One region of the Sphingomonas fucosidasi genome, then DNA from elsewhere that is predicted to be linked to it. Evidence: predicted binding sites of a transcription regulator. Region 1 holds the regulator's gene; each other region holds the start of a gene.
What was found. The regulator LexA, encoded in region 1, represses DNA repair genes until DNA is damaged. The targets are predictions, from matches to a motif close to GTTCCNCNCTTGTTCT.
Positions count from the first base shown of each region.

Region 2: U1737_RS11860 (MmcB family DNA repair protein) is a predicted target of LexA. The motif match lies at 2,297-2,312, and genes of this name have one in related genera.
Region 3: U1737_RS05265 (PA0069 family radical SAM protein) is a predicted target of LexA. The motif match lies at 2,722-2,737, and genes of this name have one in related genera.
Region 4: recA (recombinase RecA) is a predicted target of LexA. The motif match lies at 2,821-2,836, and genes of this name have one in related genera.

Region 1 is NZ_JAXOJR010000001.1:282,246-287,685, forward strand. It holds gene gltX (glutamate--tRNA ligase) at 1-982, opposite strand, end outside; gene U1737_RS01395 (ComEC/Rec2 family competence protein) at 1,073-3,352, shown strand; gene lexA (transcriptional repressor LexA) at 3,676-4,350, opposite strand; gene U1737_RS01405 (molybdopterin molybdotransferase MoeA) at 4,419-5,440, opposite strand, start outside.
Region 2 is NZ_JAXOJR010000006.1:53,361-58,800, forward strand. It holds gene U1737_RS11840 (PTS sugar transporter subunit IIA) at 1-364, shown strand, start outside; gene U1737_RS11845 (PaaI family thioesterase) at 490-969, shown strand; gene U1737_RS11850 (DUF1491 family protein) at 966-1,292, shown strand; gene U1737_RS11855 (cell wall hydrolase) at 1,446-2,156, shown strand; gene U1737_RS11860 (MmcB family DNA repair protein) at 2,324-2,833, shown strand; gene U1737_RS11865 (ankyrin repeat domain-containing protein) at 3,009-3,614, opposite strand; gene U1737_RS11870 (SCO family protein) at 3,693-4,286, shown strand; gene U1737_RS11875 (YcgN family cysteine cluster protein) at 4,283-4,717, shown strand; gene U1737_RS11880 (M48 family metallopeptidase) at 4,722-5,396, shown strand; gene U1737_RS11885 (transglycosylase domain-containing protein) at 5,372-5,440, opposite strand, start outside.
Region 3 is NZ_JAXOJR010000002.1:376,300-381,739, forward strand. It holds gene U1737_RS05245 (DUF2171 domain-containing protein) at 1-107, opposite strand, end outside; tRNA gene U1737_RS05250 (tRNA-Ala) at 411-486, shown strand; gene U1737_RS05255 (carboxylesterase/lipase family protein) at 851-2,242, shown strand; gene U1737_RS05260 (hypothetical protein) at 2,388-2,585, opposite strand; gene U1737_RS05265 (PA0069 family radical SAM protein) at 2,761-3,831, shown strand; gene U1737_RS05270 (aminoacyl--tRNA ligase-related protein) at 4,050-5,440, opposite strand, start outside.
Region 4 is NZ_JAXOJR010000007.1:266,794-272,233, forward strand. It holds gene U1737_RS14565 (tetratricopeptide repeat protein) at 1-1,319, shown strand, start outside; gene U1737_RS14570 (4-(cytidine 5'-diphospho)-2-C-methyl-D-erythritol kinase) at 1,526-2,452, shown strand; gene recA (recombinase RecA) at 2,912-3,985, shown strand; gene U1737_RS14580 (class I SAM-dependent methyltransferase) at 4,529-5,365, shown strand; gene U1737_RS14585 (glutathione S-transferase family protein) at 5,383-5,440, shown strand, end outside.

The DNA.
Region 1 (5,440 bases):
CTTCGCGGATGTAGTGGCCATTGAGATTCTCGAGCTTTTTCAGATCAAAGCGCGAGGGCGACTTGCCGACGCCGGATAGGTCGAACCACTCGACCGCCTGCTCGCGGCTGATGATCTCGTCGTCGCCGTGACCCCAGCCGAGCCGGAGCAGGTAATTATCGAACGCCTCGGGGAGAATGCCCATCTCGTCGCGATACGCCTCGATGCCGACCGCGCCGTGACGCTTCGACAGCTTTGCGCCGTCGGGGCCGTGGATCAGCGGGATGTGCGCGTAGATCGGCTCGGGCCAGCCCATCGCGCGGTAGATCGGCAACTGGCGGAACGCGTTGTTGAGATGATCGTCGCCGCGGATGACGTGGGTGACGCCCATGTCGTGATCGTCGACGACAACGGCGAGCATGTAGGTCGGCGTACCGTCCGAGCGGAGCAGGACCAGGTCGTCGATCTCTTCGTTCTTGACCGTGACGGCGCCTTGTACGCGGTCCTCGATCGTGACGGCACCTTCCTGCGGGGCGCGCAGGCGGACGACGTGGGGCAAGTCGGGGGCTTCGCTCGCCGGTCGATCGCGCCACGGGCTGCGGATGCGGAGCGGCTTCTTCGCGGCCTGCGCCTCGGCGCGCATCGCGGCGATTTCGTCATTGGTCATGTAGCAGCGATAGGCGTGGCCGTTCGCGACCATCTCGTGCGCGACCTGTGCGTGACGCTCGGCGCCGGCGAACTGCATGACGACGTCGCCGTCCCAGTCGAGCCCCAGCCAGCGCATCCCGTCGATGATCGCGTCGATCGCCGGCTGGGTCGAACGGACCCGGTCGGTATCCTCGATCCGCAGCAGGAACTTGCCCCCGTTCGCCTTTGCGAACAGCCAGTTGAACAGCGCGGTGCGCGCGCCGCCGAGATGCAGGAACCCCGTCGGCGACGGAGCGAAACGGGTAACCACGGGTGCGGCCGAATTGGCGGTGCCCGTATCAGATATTGCGCCCAACCGCGGGTGCTCCCAGACTGATGAAACAATGGAGAAACGATGGCCATGACAGCCGTCGCCGCCCCTAGCATGCGTCCTTGGCGGCGACAAATGGGCGTGCCGCGATGGGGGGCTGTCGTTGGGCTTGCTGTCGTCGGGCTGGCCGTGGAGCGCTGGCTGGAGACGGAGCGCGACCAGCTGGTGTTGTGGCTGCCAGTGATGCTCGGGGGCGGCATCGCATTGTGGTTTGCGTTGCCGGACCCGGCAGCGTGGTGCGTCGCGGTGCTGCTGTTGGTCGCAGGCGGGTTGGCAGGTCTGGCCGTGGGGCAGGGCGGGCGTGCGGCGCGCGCGCTGTCTATCGGGTTTCTGACGACTGCGCTGGGGCTCGGGCTGATCTGGGCGCGATCGGAATGGGTGGCGCGGCCGGTTCTGGGCGGTCCGACGATCGCGCGTTTCTCGGCGAAGGTCGAGGCGATCGAGCCGCTGGTGGCGCGGAAGTTGGTTCGGTTGACGGTATTGCCGATTGGGAAGGGGGTCGAGACCGACGGGCAGCCGGTCGCCTTGCCGTACCGCGTCCGCGTCAATCTGGCGGAAGCGGATGCGCCGAAGCTGCTGGGGACGGGGGCGGTCATCCAGTTGCGGGCACGGCTGATGCCACCGCCGCTACCCGCGGTGCCGGGCGCGTACGACTTTGCGCGCGTCGCGTGGTTTGGCGGGATCGGTGCGACGGGGCGCGGTTTCGCACCGGTGGTCGTGACGAGGTCGAGCGAATTGGGTGCCGGCATCCGCGTCGCGCTGTCGCATCACATCGTATCGCGACTCGACGGCAGCGCGGGCGGTATCGCGGCGGCGCTCGCAACCGGCGACGTCGGCGCGATCAGCGAGGAGGATTCGGAGGCGATGCGCCGGGCGGGGCTCGCGCATCTGCTGTCGGTGAGCGGGTTGCACATCACCGCGGCGGTTGCGGCGACGATGCTGATCGTGTTGCGTCTGCTGGCGCTCAGTCCGTGGCTGGCTTTGCACGCCCGCCTGCCGTTGATTGCCGCGCTGGCCGGGGCGGCGGCGGCGATTGGTTACACGTTGCTGACCGGGAGCCAGGTGCCGACGATCCGGTCGTGCGTCGCGGCGTTGCTGGTGCTGGCGGCGCTGGCGATGGGACGCGAGGCGATGACTTTGCGGCTCGTCGCAGCCGGCGCCGCGTGCGTGATGCTGGTCCTGCCCGAATCGGCGGCCGGGCCGAGCTTTCAGCTCTCGTTTGCGGCGATCACCGCGATCATGGCGTTGCACGAACATCCGGTGATCCGCGCGTTCTTCGGCCCGCATGACGAGGGGCGCGGGCGTAGACTCGCGCGCGGCGTCGCGTCGCTGCTGCTGACGGGGCTGCTGGTCGAATTCGCGCTGATGCCGATCGCGGTCTATCATTTCCACAAGGCGGGCCTGTACGGCGCGTTCGCCAACATCGTCGCGATCCCGCTGACGACGTTCGTAGTGATGCCGCTGGAGGCGTTGGCGTTGCTACTCGACGCTGGCGGCCTGGGCGCACCGGTCTGGTGGCTGGTGCAGCGGTCGCTCGATGCGCTGCTATGGTTGGCCCATATCGTCGCCGACGCGCCGGGTTCGGTACGATCCTTGCCCGCAATGCCGACGCCAGCATTCGCGCTGATGGTGATCGGCGGTATCTGGATTGCGTTGTGGCGGACGCGGTTGCGCCGACTGGGACTGCTGCCGCTCGCCGCCGGTGCGATCTGGGCGTTGACGACACCTGCACCCGATGTTCTCGTTACCGGTGACGGCCGCCACGTGGCGGTGCGGACGGCGGCGGGACTGGCTATGCTGCGCGACCGGGCCGGCGATTATACGCGCGACATGCTCGCCGAGAATGGCGGGGTGGATGGTGAGCCACTCCTGCTTGCGGACCAGCCCGATGCACGATGCAGCCGCGATCTGTGCGTCACCGATATCGCCGCGCGAGGACGGATGTGGCGGATCCTTGCGACGCGCAGCGCTTATATGGTGCCGATCGGCGAACTTATTTCCGCGTGTCGTAGCGCCGACGTCGTGGTCAGCGAACGCGGTCTGCCTAAACGTTGCGTGCCGCGGTGGCTGAAGCTGGATCGCCGTGTTCTGCGTCGGACAGGCGGGGTCGCGCTGACCTTGGGGACCGGGACGGTCGTCACGATACTGACTGCAGGCGATCGCCATCCCTGGCGCGATCCGCCCGTCCTCAAACGTCCTGCGCATATTTTGAGATCGCGGCACGCTCGGTTTCAAGATGAGACGTCTGGATTTCGGGCCGTCCAAGGCCGCAGGAAGTACGATGTTCACGCAACGGCGCAAAGGCGCGCCGGTGATGGCGATCGGGAGACCATCCCGAACTCCATGAAGGATTGAGCAGCCTCGTCGCCTTGACCGCTTCGAGGTGGAAGTAGGCGTCCCCCAAAACGCAACATCTCCGCGCCCTTGCGCCTTCGCGTGATCCAAATCACCAGCGGACGCGCGCGCTGGCCGGCCGATAAATTTTCACGCGGAGACGCGGAGACGCGGAGGCGCGGAGCAGTGTCTTAGACGACGAACCGGACCAGGTTAGAGACTATCCGGCCGTCCCTCCCGCGGTCATTTTAAAGCGCAAGGTTCTACCCAACCGAAAAACCTCCGCGGCTCCGCGTCTCCGCGCGAACATATTCTTTATGCTGCGCAGAGTAGGCGCTGGCAGCTCAATCGTAGCGGCGGAGGATGCCGGAGAGTTTGCCTTGCACGCGGACTTGCGCGGGGGCGTAGCGTTGGGGGTCGTAGGCGCGGTTGGCTGGGTCGAGGCGGACCATGGCGCCTTCGCGGCGGAAGTATTTGAGCGTGGCTTCGCTGTCTTCGATCAGGGCGACGACGATCTCGCCGTCGCGAGCGGTCTCGGTGCGGCGGATCAAGGCGTAGTCGCCGTCGAGGATGCCGGCTTCGACCATCGAGTCGCCGGAGACTTCCAGCGCGTAATGTTCGCCGGTGCCGAGCAACGCGGCGGGGACGGCTAACATCGTGCTGCCCTCGAACGCCTCGATCGGGACGCCAGCGGCGATGCGGCCGTGGAGGGGGATCTCGATGACGTCGTTGGCCGGTTGCGGCGTGGCGGCGGTGGGGGCCGCCTTGACGTTCGAGGTCTTCGATGGCGCCTTTTTCTCCGCACGCTCCGGCATGCGCAGCACTTCGAGTGCGCGCGCGCGGTTGGGCAGGCGGCGGATGAAGTTGCGCTCCTCGAGCGCGCTGATCAGACGGTGGACGCCCGACTTCGACTTGAGGTCGAGCGCGTCCTTCATCTCCTCGAACGACGGCGAGACGCCGGTTTCGTTGAGGCGATCGTTGATGAAGCAGACGAGTTCGTGCTGCTTGCGCGTGAGCATAGCGGTTCTCCGTCCGGAACAGACTGGGAACTTCTATGGAACATAATTAACGCCGTCAAGCGTCCGTATCACGCGATAACGAGGATTTCCGCCGATTCGCCTTCGTATGCCACCGGCGCGTTGCCGGGGCGGACGATGAGGCACGTCGAGCGGGCCAGCGTCAGCAGCATCGAGCTGTCCTGGATCGTCGAGGCATAGGCTTTGCCGTCGCGGAGTTCGGCACGGAGATAGTCGGTGCGGGCGTTATTGGCGGGGAGGTCTTCGCCGAGCAGTGCGTGCGTCGACTGAGGGAGCGGGTCGCGCGCGCCGGCCATGTGCGCGACGACCGGCTTCACGAACAGCGTGGCGGTGACGAACGCGGAGACCGGGTTGCCGGGGAGGCCGAGCACCATCATCTCGCCGATCCGGCCGGCCATCATCGGCTTGCCGGGGCGCAGCGCGATCCGCCAGAAATCTATCGTGCCGCCGGCCGCCTCGATTGCGGGGCGGACCAGGTCGTGATCGCCCACCGACGCGCCGCCTGTAGTGACAAGGAGGTCGGCTTGGACGCTGGCGAACGCGTCGCGGAGGATTTCGAGATTGTCGGGGAGAATTCCGAGGTCGATGATGTCGACGGGCATGTCGGCGAGCATTGCCGCCAGCATGATGCCGTTCGATTCGGGCAGTGCGACGCCGTCGGTCGTGGAGCCGGGGGGGACGAGTTCGTCGCCGGTGGCGGCGACGGCGACGCGGACGCGGCGGTTGACGGTCAGGCGGCCGTGGCCGCCGGTCGCGGCGACGGCGATGCGCGCCGGGCTGAGGCGGTCGCCGGCGGCGATCAGGCGGGTGCCGGTTGAGAAGTCGAGGCCTTTGCGGCGGGTGTTGCGGCCGAATGTCGGCGGACCTTCGCCGGCTAGGGTCAGGGTGGCGCCGTCGCGCTCGGCCTCTTCCTGGACCATGACGGTGTCGGCGCCTTCGGGTATCGCGGCGCCGGTGAAGATGCGTGTGGCTTGGCCGGGGGCGACTTTGCCGGGGAAGGGGCGGCCGGCGGCGCTTTCGCCGATGACTTTCCAGGGGCCGGGGAGGTCTTCGAAGCGGATCGCGTAGCCGT
Region 2 (5,440 bases), on a different contig from region 1:
GATCGTCGATACGGATGCGAAGACGATCGCCGAGCGACTGACGGCACGCGAAAAGCTTGGTTCGACCGGGTTCGGCGGTGGCGTCGCGATCCCGCATGCGAAGCTCGAGGGGCTCGCGCAGGTCACCGGCGTGTTCGTGCGGTTGGCGCAGGCCGTAGATTTCCAGGCGGTCGACGATCTGCCCGTCGATCTTGTCTTCATGCTGTTGTCGCCGACCGATGCGGGGGCGGTGCATCTGAAGGCGCTCGCGCGCGTCTCGCGGCGGCTGCGCGACAAGGCGTTTCTGGAGAAACTGCGCGGCGCTGGCTCGCCCGATGCGCTCTACGCGCTGTTCACCGCCGACGAGGTGCGCGATGCCGCGTAACCCCTATCCTGCCTCCGTCATCCTGACGAAAGTCAGGACCCAGAGTAACGGAGTATGGCCCTTCGTGGCTCTGGGTCCTGACTTTCGTCAGGATGACGGCAGTTTGCTTGGCGGGCGATGCGCAAATGTCTGACGCCCCTAACCCGGCCCCCAACACCGCCGGCGCGGAGGCGCATTTTCGCGCGCTAGAGTCGCTCTACGCGCAGGCGCCGATCAATCGGTTCTTCGAATCGTCGCTGGAAATCCCGGAGGCTGGCGTCGCGCGGATCCATTTCACGATCGACGAGCGGCATTATCACGCGGGCGGCGCAGCGCACGGCACGAGCTATTTCAAGATGCTCGACGATGCCGCGTTCTATGCGTCGAACAGCCTCGTCACCGATCGCTTCCTGCTGACGACCGCGTTCAATCTGCTGCTCACCCGCCCACTCAAAGTCGGCCCGGTGATCGCCGAGGGTCGCTGGATCAGCGGCAAGCGGCGCGTGTTCGTCGCGGATGCGCGGCTGATCGATGCGGAGGGCGAAGAAGCCGCGCGGGGCACCGGCACGTTCATGCGCTCGCGGATCGCGCTGGCCGGGCTGCCTGGATACCGCGCGCCGGCATGAGCGATCGGCTGCCCAGTGGCGTGCTCGTCAGCGCCCTTCTCCGCCGGGTCAACGACGCGGGTGGCTTCGGCGCGGTGATGGCGAAAGGCGATGCACAGGGCGGCGCGATCCTCGTCATCGCGATCGACAAAGGGGCCCCTCCCCGGCTGCTGGAGCGTGGAATCGGGCCCGACGGACGGACCGCCTTGATCGACTCGACCCCTGCCGAAGACCTCGATGGCTATTGGCGGCGCAGGCGCGCGCGCGACCCGGATTTGTGGGTGGTCGAGGTGGACATCGCAGCGGCGGAACGGTTCGCCGCTGAAACGATCCTCGACGATTGACTCGAAAGCCCCCCCAATAGAGGGGGATTGCAACATTGATTGGCGTTGTGCTGGGACGGGTGCGATCCGGATCAGTTACGCAGTCGGGGGGATGCCTGGACGGTCGGCTCGTACGATCGACTCCACGGTCTCACCGCATCTGAATAAGCTTGAATGACCATTCTTCAGCGGGCTGCGACAATCGCGGCCATGACCTTCTCTCTCGCCGGCCTGCTCGGCAACAGCGCACCCGGCCATGCGACCGGTATCGATCGTACCACGGTCAGCCTGACCGCTCTCGCAAATCTAAACGCCCTCTCCCCGCAGAATGTTCCGCAGGTCGCTCCCGCCGCAACGCCCGTTGCCGCCGTCGAGAAGACCGCGATCGAGAAGACCGCGATCGAGAAGACCGCGATCGAGAAGACCGCGATCGAGAAGACTGCCGCCGAGCAGCTCGCTCCTGCAGAGGAAGAAGAATTCGACACGCTCGCCCAGGCCGTTGCCGCGCAGGATAGCGCCGCCGCCGACGACGCGCTCCAGTGCCTTGCCGGCGCGATCTATTTCGAGTCCAAGGGCGAGCCGCTGACCGGCCAGCTCGCGGTTGCCGAAGTCATCATCAATCGCGCCAAGTCGGGTCGTTTCCCCACCGACGTCTGCGCCGTCGTCAAGCAGCGTGGCCAGTTCAGCTTCGTCCGCGGTGGCCAGATCCCGACTATCACCAAGGGTGCCTCGTATCGCACCGCGGTTGCCGTCGCCAAGGTCGCTCTTGCGAGTGCCTGGAACAGCCCGGCCGACAAGGCGCTCTACTTCAACACCCCCGATCGCCGCCCTTCGGTTCGCGCGATCAAGGTCGCCTCGATCGGCAACCACGTCTTCTATCGCTGATCTTTTGTCGTCCCCGCGCAGGCGGGGATCCATATACGCCACTGGTGCGATCTTGCCGTGAGGCTAGCCAATATGGGTTCCCGCCTTCGCGGGAATGACGAGACCAGAACACTACCACAATCCGTGAATGAGCTTGCCTCGTTCGCGGATTGTTCTATTTCCGGGGCATGCTCGATATGCCGCCGGACTCCTGCATCGACAAACCCGGATCCCCCCAGGATTCGTCCCTCTGCGCCGCCGACGTGGCGCGCGGGGTCATCCGCATGTTGCTGCGGCACGATCTCACCGCGATGACCGAAGTGCCGCTCGACGGTGGCCGCCGGGCCGACCTGATGGCGGTCGATGCGCGCGGTCAGATCGTCATCGTCGAGATCAAGGTATCGCGCGCCGACCTGCTCGGCGACGGCAAGTGGCCGGATTATCTAGGGCATTGCGACCGGTATTTCTGGGCGGTGCCCGCGGGGTTCGACGTCGGGCCGTTGCACGGGCCTGCGTTCCTGCCCGAGCGGACAGGGATCATCGTCGCGGATCGCTACGACGCGGCGATCGTGCGGGAGGCGCATACCACCCCCCTGCCCGCGCATGCCCGCAAACGCTGCACGCTGGCGTTCGCCAGGCGAGCCGCGCGCCGGTTGATCGCGCAGATGGACCCGGATGCGGACGGGTTGGCGTTTTAGGATCTAGGGCCTCCCCTCCCCTCCCTGGAAGGGAGGGGTCGGGGGTGGGTCGGTTTCTGTACCGTGCAACGGTTGCGTCACGAGCCGGCCGACCCACCCCCAGCCCCTCCCTTCCAGGGAGGGGAGCGCGTCGTGATTTTGGCGACCTCGGCGACTTTACCGCCGCCGCTCAAACTCAGAACTTCGGCCCCGATACCGCTTTCCGCACCTTCTTCGGCGCATCCGCCAGCAGCTTCGACACGACCGGGTTACGCCCATCCTGCTTGGCGTAGTCGCGTGCCGACATGCCGGCGATGATATCCGCCTGATCGGGATCGGCGTTCTCGTTCAGCAGCACGCGGATCATCCCCACGTCGCGGCGCTGCACCGCGCGGATCAACGGCGTCTCGCCGGCCGAGTTGCCGAGGTTCGGGTTCGCCCCCGCTGCGGTCAGGATCGGGATCATGCCCGTCTGCCCCAGCGTCACCGCGAGCAGCAGCGGCGTGTTGCCCTTGCCGTCGCGCAGATTGGCGTCGGCGCCCTTTTGCAGCAGGAAGCGCAGATAGACCTCGTCGCCGCGCTTGATGACGATGTGGAGCGCCCCCTCCCCGTTCGTCACGTCGCGCGTGTTGATGATGTTGCTGCCCGGGCGGCCGAGCATCTCGAGCACCTCGTTGTTCTTGGCATCGCGCACCGCGGACAGGAACTTGTACCCCTCCGACTGGCCCTGCGCGAAGGCGGGCGCCGCCATGCCGAGCGCGGGCGTCAGAAGGGCAGTGGCGAGCATCAGGCGAATACGCATCGAGAGACTTCCTTGGTTCGTCCTGGATATTGGCGACGCTTGCGCCGCAGTAGCGAACAGATCAAGGCTGGCGGCATCATGACCCTTCGTTTCATCCTTTGTGCGCTCGCCCTGCCCGCCCTGGCGTTGGCGGCCTGCAACTCGTCCCAGCCCGCCGCCAAACCGCCGCTCGAAGGCGCCCGGATCGGCGGTCCCTTCGCGTTGACTGACCAGAACAGACAGGCCGTCACCGAGCGCAACTTCGCGGGCAAATACCGGATCATGTATTTCGGCTACACCTTCTGTCCCGATGTGTGTCCGACGGATGTCCAGGCGATCGGCGCCGCGGTGAAAAAGCTCGAGGCGAGCGACCCCGCGATCGCCGCGAAGATCGTGCCGGTGTTCGTGACCGTCGATCCGGCGCGCGATACGCCCGCGGTACTCAAGCAGTTCGTCTCCGCCTTCCACCCGCGCATGGTCGGCCTGACCGGCAGTCCGCAAGCGATCGACCGGATCAAGACCGAATATGCGGTGTATTCGAGCAAGGGCGAGCCCTCCCCCGGGGGCGGCTACCTCGTAAACCACAGCCGGCAGGCCTATCTGATGGACCCGGACGGCAAGCCGATCGCTTTGCTGCCGCAGGAACAAGGGCCCGACGCGGTGGCGACAGAGATCAAGCGCTGGGTATCGTGAGCACGCGCTTCTGGGAAGATACGCCGATCGAGCAACTCGATCGCGGCCAATGGGAAGCCTTGTGCGACGGCTGTGGCAAATGCTGCATCCACAAGCTCGAGGACGAGGAGACCGGCGAACTCGTCGCCACCAACGTATCGTGCCGCCTGCTCGACCGGCGCAGCGGGCAATGCTCCGATTACCGCCACCGCCACGCGTACGTGCCCGAATGCGTGCGGCTGACGACCGGCAACGTCCACGGGATCGACTGGCTGCCCTCGACCTGCGCCTACCGCCTGCGCGCGGCCGGCGAGCAGCTGCCCGAGTGGCATTACCTCGTCTGTGGCGACCGCGAGGCCGTCCACCGCGCCAAGCAATCGGTGCGCGGCTGGACGGTCAGCGAGGACGAGGCGGGCGAGCTGGAATATCACGTGATCGACCGCGAACTGTAAGCCGGTGATAGAAGGCCTGGAGATCGTCCGTCACCCTCGCGCCCGTCGTGCGCGGTTGTCGATCGATCCTGCGAGCGGCCGCGCGCGGCTCGTCCTCCCCAAGCGGGCGGCGCTGAAGCAGGCGCTGGTCTGGGCCGAGGACAAGGCCGGCTGGATCGCCGAACAGCGCGCATTGCTCCCCCAGCCCCGTCCCTTCGTGCCCGGCGCGGTCCTTACCGTCGCCGACGAACCGCTGACGATCGAGTGGACGCCGGGCAGCCGTCGCACCGTCGTTCGCGAAGGTTCGGTCCTGTCGCTGTCGGGGCCGCCCGAAACGATCGCGCGTCGCGTCGAGGCGTGGTTGAAACGCACCGCGCTCGCCGTGCTCGAAACCGAAACCGCGGAATATGCCGCCAAGGCGAAGGTCAGCGTCGCGCAGGTCGCGGTCGGGGACGCCAAGGGCCGCTGGGGCAGTTGCGCGTCGAGCGGCGTGATCCGCTACAGCTGGCGGCTGATCCTCGCGCCGAGCTGGGTCCGTCGCGCCACCGTCGCGCATGAAGTCGCGCACCGCGTTCACATGAACCACGCACCGGTCTTCCACGCGCTGGTCGAGCAACTCTACGGCGAGGACCCTACGCCCGCGCGCACCTGGTTACGCACGCATGGCGCCGAACTTCACTGGTTCGGGCGGTCGTCCTGATACCGACGATCCTGATTGCGGTCGTCCTGGTAGCGGCCATCCTG
Region 3 (5,440 bases), on a different contig from region 1:
CCGTAATCGCCCCCGTCGGAACGGAAATCGCGGCCAAAATCCTGCGAGTTCGGCCGACCGTAATAATCACCCGATTGACGATCCCGGGTAGTGCGCTCGTAGACCATAGGAGCCTCCTAATTGCTGTCCTGCGGCTGCCGGCCTCGTCGATCGATTTAGTCGATCGCGGAGCCGTACATTCCGATGACTACAAACGCCAAACTGGTGGATTGTTCCTGTATTTGCCGTACCTTGACGGCGAGACGACGCAACGCTGCGACGACGGTCGGACCGAGATGGAGCCTGAGATCCACCAAGGAAAAAACTCCCGCCCGGCAATCCAAAAAACCGGCCGGCCAAGCCAGTTCCGCCAGTTGCATCGCCCAAACCGACCCGCTAAATGCGCAATCATGGCCTATGGCCAGCCGCGCGGGGCCGTAGCTCAGATGGGAGAGCGCTGCAATCGCACTGCAGAGGTCAAGGGTTCGATTCCCTTCGGCTCCACCAGCGCAACACGATGACAACTAAACATTTTCCTTCCAACTGCCCGGAACGTCGGGGCGGTAATAGCTACCGGGGACGCTTTATCGATGTCCCCCACGAGCCGCTCGATCACCCCCAAGCCGCGCCGCAGATAGTCGGGGCGGAACGGCGCGTAGAGGTCCGAGATCGATCCGAACTTGCGGTGGCCGAGATGGATTTCCACCTCACCCCATGCCTCTTGCGGCAGGCTCGATGGTGTCAGGTCGGCAACCGAGTGGCGGATCAACTTCATCCCGCCGTCTCGCACTACCGCAACTGACGGGCTGGCATCGACATGCGCGCGCGCTTACGCTGACATCTCGCTTCGACCAGCTTCAAGGACCCTGTCATGCGCTTGACCATCATCATTACGGCCGGGCTGCTGGCCAGTCCGGCGCTAGCGCAAGCCGGACCCGTGGAAACCGCCGTAAAGATCGAAGCCGGCAAATTGCGGGGCACAGAATCCGACGGGGTCATTGCCTTCAAGGGGATCCCGTTCGCGGCGCCGCCGGTCGGTCCGCTGCGCTGGCGGGCACCGCAACCTGTCGCAGCCTGGACCGGCGAGCGAGATGCGAGCCGCTATGCCAACGACTGCATGCAGCAGCCTTTCCCGAGCGATGCCGCGCCGCTTGGCACGCCGCCGGCCGAGGATTGCCTCTATGCCAATGTGTGGAAACCCGCCGATGCCAAGGCGAAATTGCCGGTGATGGTCTGGATCTACGGCGGCGGCTTCGTGAATGGCGGATCGTCGCCACCCACCTATTCCGGTAGCAACCTCGCCAAGGCGGGGATCATGGTGGTGAGCTTCAATTACCGCCTCGGACGGTTCGGAACCTTCGCGCATCCGCAATTGACGACGCAGAACCCCGATCACGGGCTGCTCGGCAACTATGGCTATATGGACCAGCTGGCCGCGCTTAAATGGGTGCAGAAGAATATCGCGGCATTCGGGGGCGATCCGGCCAATGTGACGATCATCGGCGAAAGCGCGGGCGGTATGTCCGTTCATACGTTGCTCACATCGCCGATGGCGCGCGGCACGTTCCAGAAGGCCGTGGTGCAATCGGGCGGACCCGGAACCGGCCCCGCCGGCACGGTCGCGACGGCCGAGACGATCGGGGTGGCATTCGCGCAAGCAAAGGGGATCGCGCCGGGCGATCCGGACGCTTTGACCAAGCTGCGTCGGCTTTCGGCGGAACAGGTTACCGACGGCCTGAGCCTGGCGGCGATGTTCACGCCGGGATCGGGGCCAAGAACCTATAGCGGGCCGGTGATCGACGGCAAAATCGCGGTCGACCCAGTCGCAGCCTATACCGCAGGGCAATTCGCGAAGGTGCCGGTTATGATCGGCGCGACCAGTGACGATATCGGCGGTCCGCAAGGGTATATGATCGCGGGTGCACGCAACACCGCGGCGTTGCTCGCCACGAAGGGCGTGCCGACCTATTATTATCGGTTCTCGTACGTGGCGACGTCGGTTCGGTCGGATAAGACCGCAGGCGCGTCGCACGCGACGGATATCCCGTTCTTATTCGACACCGCAGCGATCAAATACGGCCCGCAAACGAGCGCGACCGACCGGGCGGCGGCGCGAACAGCGAGCAGCTATCTGGTCAATTTCGTCAAGCACGCCAATCCGAACGGTCCGGGTCTGCCGGAATGGCCGGCGACGCTTGCGGACGAACCGAAGATGCTCGACCTCGATACGCGCGGCGGCGCGACGTTGGTCGATGACCGCTGACGCCGGAACGATCCTCCCCTCTGCAAAGGGGAGGATCGGGATTGGCGTGGCGTCCTAGAACCGGACGGTCGCGCCCACTGCGAGGTTGCGGCCGAGCGAGTCGTACCGCGCGGGGATGGTGTCGCTGCGCGCATGACGCCCGGCGCTATGCCAGCGCGGAGCCGCCACGCGCGGCGTGGATCAATTCGACGAGTTGCCGATTGATCGACGCACCGTGCAAATGAAGATGGACGGCGTCATACCCTTCGCGGCGCAGTCGTTGCCGAAGCGCATTGACCGACTCGCATTCGCCCGAGCGAGCGAGTTCGAATGCACGTTCCACCGTGGTGATCTGTCCCGTCATCACATCGCCCTACGCGGTATCGCGACAAGCCGCGAGCACTGATTTTCACGGTGTGACACTTTACAAAAGTCTAGCAAACTCAGGCAGATGCAGATCAACCCGACTAATCTAGCATTTCTTGTGCTCGAAGATTTTCGTTCTTTATATGTTCCGTTTTTCGCTATACGCTGCTGCTATGAAACATGCCCGACCAATCCGCGGGGCGACGCGCAACGACGAGAGCAAGCGGTTTAACCTGCCGCAGACCGAGGCGGACGGCGACTGGCTCGACATGCGCGAGGGCATCGACGGAATCGCGCCGAAGCTGCGGACGACGGTGACGGTCGAAACCCCGCGGACGATCATCAGCCGCAACGCATCGCCCGACGTGCCGTTCGACCGCTCGATCAATCCGTACCGGGGGTGCGAGCATGGCTGCATCTATTGTTTCGCGCGGCCAGGCCATGCGTTTCACGACCTGTCGCCGGGGCTGGATTTCGAGAGCAAGCTGTTCGCGAAGCCTTCCGCCGCAGCGCTGCTGCGCGCGGAATTGTCGAAGCCGGGCTATGCGGTCGCGCCAATGGCATTGGGGACTAACACCGATCCGTACCAGCCGATCGAGACCGACTGGCGGATCACGCGCGGGATCATCGAGGTGCTCAGCGAGACGGATCATCCGCTGACGATCACCACCAAGTCGGACCGGGTGGTGCGCGATCTCGACCTGCTCGCACCGATGGCGGCGAAGGGACTGGCGGCGGTGGCGATGTCGATCACGTCGCTCGATCCCAGGATCGCATCGACCGTCGAGCCGCGTGCGCCGCATCCCGAACGGCGGCTTGCAGCGGTGCGCAAGCTCGCTGATGCGGGCGTGCCCGTCTACGTGTCGATCGCGCCGGTGATCCCGGCGATCACCGACCATGAGATCGAACATCTGATCGCGCGCGCGGCCGAGGCCGGGGCGAGCCGCGCGTTTTTCATTCCGGTGCGATTGCCGCATGAAGTCGCACCGCTGTTTCGCGCATGGCTCGACGACCATTTTCCTGAGCGCGCGGGCAAGGTGATGGCGACGATCGCGTCGCTGCGTGGCGGACGTGACAACGATCCGAACTTCTTCACGCGGATGAAGGGGCAAGGGCCGTGGGCGGATCTGCTGGGAACGCGGTTCCGGATCGCGTGCGCGAAACATGGGCTAAATCAGGAGCGGATCGCGCTGCGAAACGACCTGTTCCGTGCGCCGCGCGGGCCTCAGGGCGAGTTGTTTTGAGGGTCGGTAAGTCTCAGTCCGTCGGCGGACAAAAGCGGATCGACCTATTCTCCCTCTCCCTGGAACGGCGGGGTTGGGGGTAAGTCGGCTTCCCCACATCCGAACCGGCGTGGCCGAGCAAGTCACCCCTTCCCTTTCAAGAAGGGGTAAAAGCGGCAATGGCCTGAACTATTGCCAGCTTCCGTCATCCTGGATCTAGTCCAGGATGACGAAGGTAATCAGTACGCCCGCCCGATCAGTACGCGTTCGACCGCGGGTTCGCCGGTGAAGATGCACGCGCCGTCGTCGCAGCCGGTCTGGCCCATCGGTGCGTTGCGGATCGTGAGCTTGAACGCCTTCAACCGCTCCACGACCTTGTCGAGCGCGGGGCCGGTCGGCTTGGACCAGCGCACGTCGACCCAGCCGGGGTTCTTCACGCCGTCCGCGAAATGCGCCTCGACCGCGGCGAAGTCGTTCGCGGGGACGATGTTGCCCTTCACGCGGTTCATCGATTCGACGTGGAGCGTCGCCTGCACGTCGTGCAGCATGCCCGAGACTTCGCTCACGAACGTGTCGCGCGCGACCGCATTGCTGTCCAGCTTGCCGTCCTCGCGGTAGAGGCGATCGCGGCGGATCACCGTGACGTTGCCGCCGGCCACGTCGCGGCCGCCGACCTCGATCACGATCGGTGCACCCTTCTTGACCCAGCCCCAGCGCTTGGTCGCGGCCTTGGCGGGCTTGAGGTCGAGCAGCGCGCGGACCGGTTCGCCCAGCGCGGACTGCTTGGCCAGTTCGGCCTGGAGCGACTTGCAATAGTCGACGATCGCCGCGTCCTCGGGCACGTCGCGCAGCATGGGGACGATCACGACCTGCCACGGCGCGATCATCGGCGGCACGCGCAGCCCGTCGTCGTCGCCGTGGACCATGATGACCGCGCCGATCATCCGCGTCGACACGCCCCAGCTGGTGGTGTTGCACAGCTCGAACTCTCCGCCCGCATTCTGGAAGCGGATGTTCTGCGCCGAGGCGAAATTGGTGCCGAGGAAATGCGAGGTGCCGGCTTGCAGCGCCTTGCCGTCCTGCATCATCGCCTCGATCGAATAGGTCGCGACCGCGCCGGGGAAGCGCTCGTTTTCGGGCTTCTCGCCGGCGATCACGTGGACGCCCAAGCACTCTTCCGCGAAGTCGCGATAGACTTCGAGCATCTTGAGCGTCTCGTCGCGCGCTTCCTGCGGCGTGGCGTGCGCGGTATGGCCTTCCTGCCAGAGGAACTCGCTAGTGCGCAAGAACATGCGGGTGCGCATTTCCCAGCGGACGACGTTGGCCCACTGGTTGATCAGCACGGGCAGGTCACGCCACGACTGGACCCAGCGCGCGAACGCTGCGCCGATGACCATTTCGGAGGTCGGGCGGACAACCAGCGGCTCCTCGAGCTTGGCGTCGGGATCGGGGATCAGGCGGCCATAGCCGTCGGCCTTGAGGCGGTGGTGCGTGACCACGGCCATTTCCTTGGCGAACCCGTCGACGTGCTCGGCCTCCTTCTCGAAGTACGAGAGCGGGATGAAGAGCGGGAAATAGCAGTTTTCGTGGCCGGTCGCCTTGATCCGGTCGTCGAGCAGGCGCTGGATCC
Region 4 (5,440 bases), on a different contig from region 1:
CCGCGGGCAGGCCGGACCTTGCCGCCGCCAGCTACGCCAAAGTGCTGGCGGCATCGCCCGACGATCCCGTCGTCGCGATCCGTGCCTATCGCGAGGCGCTGGAGGCGGGCGACATGCCGCTCGCGACGCGTGCCGTAGCCGTGCTCAACAAGGCCGGCGTCGCCCCCGCCGACGCCGCGCTTCTGCCACTCGCCGATGCCGCGCGGAAGGGCGACACCAAGGCCGCAAACGCCGCCATCGCCACGCTCGCCACCGGCCCGCTCGTGGTGCTCGCGCCCTCGCTGTACGCCTGGGTCGCGCACGCCGAGGGACGCGACCCCGAACCGTCGCTCGCCACGGCCGCGAAGGACCCCGTCGCCAATCGCTTCGCCACCGAGACGCGCGTGCTGATCGCGGCGGCGCCGGCCAAGCAACCGCTCGCGATCGGCGTCTCGCGGCTGCTCGCGCGCCTCGCCAGCGACCTCGCAGCCGGCGAACCCTCGCCGCTGTCGATCGCTTTGACGCAGGCCGCGCTGCGCGCCGACCCCCGTTATGACGGCGCGCGCATCCTCCTCGCCGACGCGCTCGCCCGCAACAAGGTCGTCGACCGTGCGCTCGCCGTCCTCGACGAGATCGACCCAATGGGCCCATCCGCCGCGGCCGCCGGCGCCGAACGCATCGATATCCTGTCGAACGCCGGTCGCGACGGCGAAGCACTCGCGGCCGCCAAGAACCGCATCGACCAGCAGGGCGCGGAGCCCGCCGACTGGCAACGCTACGCCGACCTGTTGCTGACGACCGGCAACCCCGCCGAAGCCGCTACCTGGTACCAGCGCATCATCGCCGCCGACGGGGACAAGGGCGGCACTTGGGGCGCGTGGCTGCAATATGGTGGTGCGCTCGATCAGGCCGGTCGCTGGCCCGAAGCGCGCGACGCTTTGGAAAAAGCCGTCGCCCGAGGCCCCGCGCAACCGCTTGCGCTCAACTATCTCGGCTTCGCAAAGGTCGAGCATGGCGACGACATCCCCGCCTCGATCCGGTTGCTAGAACGCGCCACCCGCCTCGACCCGACCAACGCGTCGATCACCGACTCGCTGGGCTGGGCCTACCACCTCTCGGGCAACACCGCGCGCGCGCTCCCGCTGCTCGAAACCGCCGCGCAGGCCGAACCCACCAACGCCGAAATATCCGATCACCTAGGCGACGCATACTGGAGCACGGGCCGAAACTACGAAGCCCGCTACGCCTGGCGCGCCGCGCTCCTCACCGCCGAACCCACCGAAACCGCACGCATAACCGCAAAGATCGCCAACGCCCTCCCCCCAAAAGCTCGCCGCTGAAACAACGGCCCTTGCCCTGAAAGCTGAGAGGGAAGGGGCTTGCTCCGCCAACATCCGTCAGCCCAGCGAACGCTGGGGTCTCTCACGAGGCGCGCATCGCCCGCCAACGATAAGATCCCAGCGTTCGCTGGGATGACGGTCGATTGTTGGCTAAGCGAATCGGCAAAGCGCGCACCAAGCCCGCCGCCAAACCCCGAGACACCGCAATGCCCGCCATCACCGAACCCGCCCCCGCCAAGATCAACCTGGCTCTCCACGTACGCCGCCGCCGGCTCGACGGCTATCACGACCTCGAAACCCTCTTCGCCTTCGCCACCGACGGCGACCTCATCACGGTAGAAGCCGTCGAGGCTAACAGTTTTACCATAACCGGCCCCTTCGCCGCAGCACTTCTCCCAACCCCTACCACCAACCCGGCGAAGGCCGGGGCCCAATTAGGGGTGGCCCCTGAAGACGCGCACGGCTCGGCCGACGCAGCGCGAGGCGCCGCGCCTTGGCAAGGCAATCTCGTAACCGCCGCCGCCGACGCCTTCACCACCGCCTTCGCCCCCGACACCCATCACGCCATAACCCTTGAAAAGCACCTCCCCATTGCCTCAGGCATAGGCGGAGGCTCGGCCGACGCCGCTGCCACGCTCCGCGCGCTGGTCCGCCTCCACGGCATAGATCCGACCGACCCCCGCCTCCACGAAATCGCCGCGAAACTAGGCGCAGACGTCCCCGCCTGCCTAGCCAATTGCACCATGCTCGGCACCGGCAAAGGCGACACGCTGACCACGCTCGAAGGCCTGTCCGGCACGCCACTCCTGCTGGTAAATCCGGGCGTCGCGGTTTCCACCGCCGCCGTCTTCAAGACCTGGGACGGCCAGGACCGAGGCCCGATTCCGGAAGGTCCCCTCCTCGACCGCGCTAGAGCCGGCCGCAACGACCTCGAGCGCCCCGCGCTGACGCTCGCCCCCATCATCGCCGAAGTCCGCACGCTTCTCGACGCGGCGCGCGGCGTCATCCTGTCGAGAATGTCCGGCTCCGGCGCCACCTGCTTCGCCCTGTTCGAAACCACCCAGGCCCGAGACGCAGCGGCTACCGCCGCGCAAGCCTGCGGCTGGTGGACCCTCGCAACGACCATGGCCTGAAGAAAAGATGCCACCAGCGATGACGCGATTGCGCGGTCACGCCACCACGCCACATCCGTCATCCTGACGAAAGTCAGGACCCAGAGCCACAAATGACACCGCGCGTCTTTTCGCCATCTCAAGACTGTTGATGGGCCGACCACCGCCAAGCCCACGCGCGAGCAAGCCGATCCGTTCTCGACCAAACTCTGCCCAGCCCACTCTTCATCTCGGACTTGTTCCGGGATCCACGTTGGCACGGGATCCGCGGTCTCTGAGCATGCGGGCCGGTTGAGGCGGGATACGAGCCCGGCATGACGGCAGAAGAAGGCAGGGGCGCTCGACGGCTGCTGCTGTCAAGCAAGCGTCCTTTTCTTCGCAAACTCAACGTTCCCTACTTGTTCCAGGGGAACAAATAGAATACATCGGTTTGACGCGTTGAATGGCACGCGCGCTTGCTTTAGCGATGGGAGCTTATCAATGGCCGCTAATCTGAAAGTGATCGACACCGGCATGGCAACCGCAACCAACGACCGCCAGAAGGCGCTCGACGCCGCGCTCGCGCAGATCGACCGCGCGTTCGGCAAGGGCTCGGCGATGCGCCTGGGCTCGAAGGAAACCATGCAGGTCGAGGTTATCTCGACCGGCTCGCTCGGGCTCGACATCGCGCTCGGCGTTGGCGGCCTGCCGCGCGGCCGCGTGATCGAGATCTACGGTCCGGAAAGCTCGGGCAAGACCACGCTCGCGCTCCACGTGATCGCAGAAGCGCAGAAGGGCGGCGGCACCGCGGCGTTCGTCGATGCCGAGCACGCGCTCGACCCGGTCTACGCCAAGAAGCTCGGCGTCAACATCGACGAGCTGATCGTCTCGCAGCCCGACACCGGCGAGCAGGCGCTCGAGATCGTCGACACGCTGGTCCGCTCGAACGCGATCGACGTGCTCGTCGTCGACTCGGTCGCAGCGCTCGTGCCGCGCGCCGAAATCGAGGGCGAGATGGGCGACAGCCATGTCGGTCTCCAGGCCCGCCTGATGTCGCAGTCGTTGCGCAAGCTCACCGGCTCGATCAGCCGCTCGCGCTGCATGGTGATCTTCATCAACCAGCTCCGTATGAAGATCGGCGTCATGTACGGCAATCCCGAGACGACGACCGGCGGCAACGCGCTGAAGTTCTACGCCTCGGTCCGCCTCGATATCCGTCGCATCGGCGCGATCAAGGCCGGCGAAGAGGTCACCGGCAACCAGACCCGCGTGAAAGTCGTCAAGAACAAGGTCGCGCCGCCGTTCAAGCAGGTTGAGTTCGACATCATGTACGGGCAGGGCGTCTCTAAGCTCGGCGAGATCCTCGATCTCGGCGTAAAGGCCGGGCTCGTCGAGAAGTCGGGTGCGTGGTTCAGCTACGACAGCGTGCGTCTCGGCCAGGGCCGCGAGAACTCGAAGACGTTCCTGAAGGACAACCCCGAAACCGCCGACCGCCTCGAAAAGCAGATCCGCGCGCGCACCGACAAGGTCGCCGAGGAAATGATGGCCGGCCCCGACGCCGAAGACGACGTATAACCCCCTACACCCCTCTCCCTAAGGGGAGAGGGAGGGGCCCATTGCCGTCGCAATGGGAGGGTGAGGGCACGCGGCAGATGATGCGCGGTGGCGTGGCGGCAACTGGATTGGCTTTGCAGCGACGTCGGCGTTGGCATCGGCATCGGCTTTGCACCAACATCGGCATTGGATCGCGCCGCACCGCTCCGCCCCGCCCAACCCTCCACCCCGGCGAAGGCCGGGGGCCAATTGGAAAGGTGGCAATAACGAAGCGCGATCTATCGTTGCGATTGTCACCCAACCGATCTCCAGCCCCCGCAGAGGTGGTGGCTCCCACCGAACGGGAGCACCCGCGCGCCCTTGTTCTCCCGCGAAGGCGGGATCCCAGTCTGGATCCCCGCCTTCGCGGGGAAACAAGAAGGCGCGAGCTGCCGCAGAAAAATAGCGCAACAGGCGCGGCAGAGCGTCCAATTCCCCAGCGCCAAACCCGCGCGAGCGTCTATACTTCCTATACTTCGCTCCAAGCCGTCGCCCCCCAGATCCGACCATGAGGCATCCCGACCCATGACCACCGCCTACGACTGGACCGGCAGAATAGGCGACGTCTGGGCCGAGGAATGGTGCCGGACAGATCGCAGCTTCACCAACCTGACCCCGCACCTCAACGCCGCGATCCTCGCCGCCACCGCACCCCAGACGCGCAAGATCATCGACATAGGCTGCGGCGCCGGCGCGACTTCGCTCGCCACCGCGCAAGCCGTCCCGGACGCGACCGTAACCGGCATCGATCTCTCACCAACGCTGATCGATATCGCCAGACACCGCGCCGAAACCCAGTCCAACGCCAGCTTCGAATGCGCCGACATCACCGTTGCCGCCCCGAACCACGGCCCGATCGACCTCTACGTCTCGCGCCACGGCGTCATGTTCTTCGCCGACCCCCTCGTTGCTTTCGCCACGCTCGCCGAAGCCGCGGCCCCCGACGCTTCGCTCGTCTTCTCCTGTTTCGCCGAACGCGCCGCCAATCGCTGGGCCACCGAAACCGTCACTGCGACCGGCGGCGATCCCATCGCGCCTGCCAGCACCGCACCCGGCCCCTTCGCGTTTGCCGATCCGACATATGTCGCCGGAATCCTAGCAACCGCAGGCTGGAATGCCGCTCCGCCTCAGCGCCTGAATTTCGCCTACCGAGCCGGCGAGGGCGCCAATCCCGAGGCCGATGCCGTCGACTATTTCCGCCGCATAGGCCCGGCCGCCTCCGCCATCCGCGACGCGGCCCCCGAGGAACGCGGGCGCCACATCGCGCGTCTCTCCGAAGTCTGCGCGCATTACAGCGACGGCGTCACGGTAGAATTCCCCGCGGCCGCCTGGATCTGGACCGCCCGCAAAACAGCGAATTAGAATAACGGGAAGCCAGCATGATCATCGTCCACCACCTTGAAAACTCGCGATCGCAGCGCATCCTGTGGATGCTCG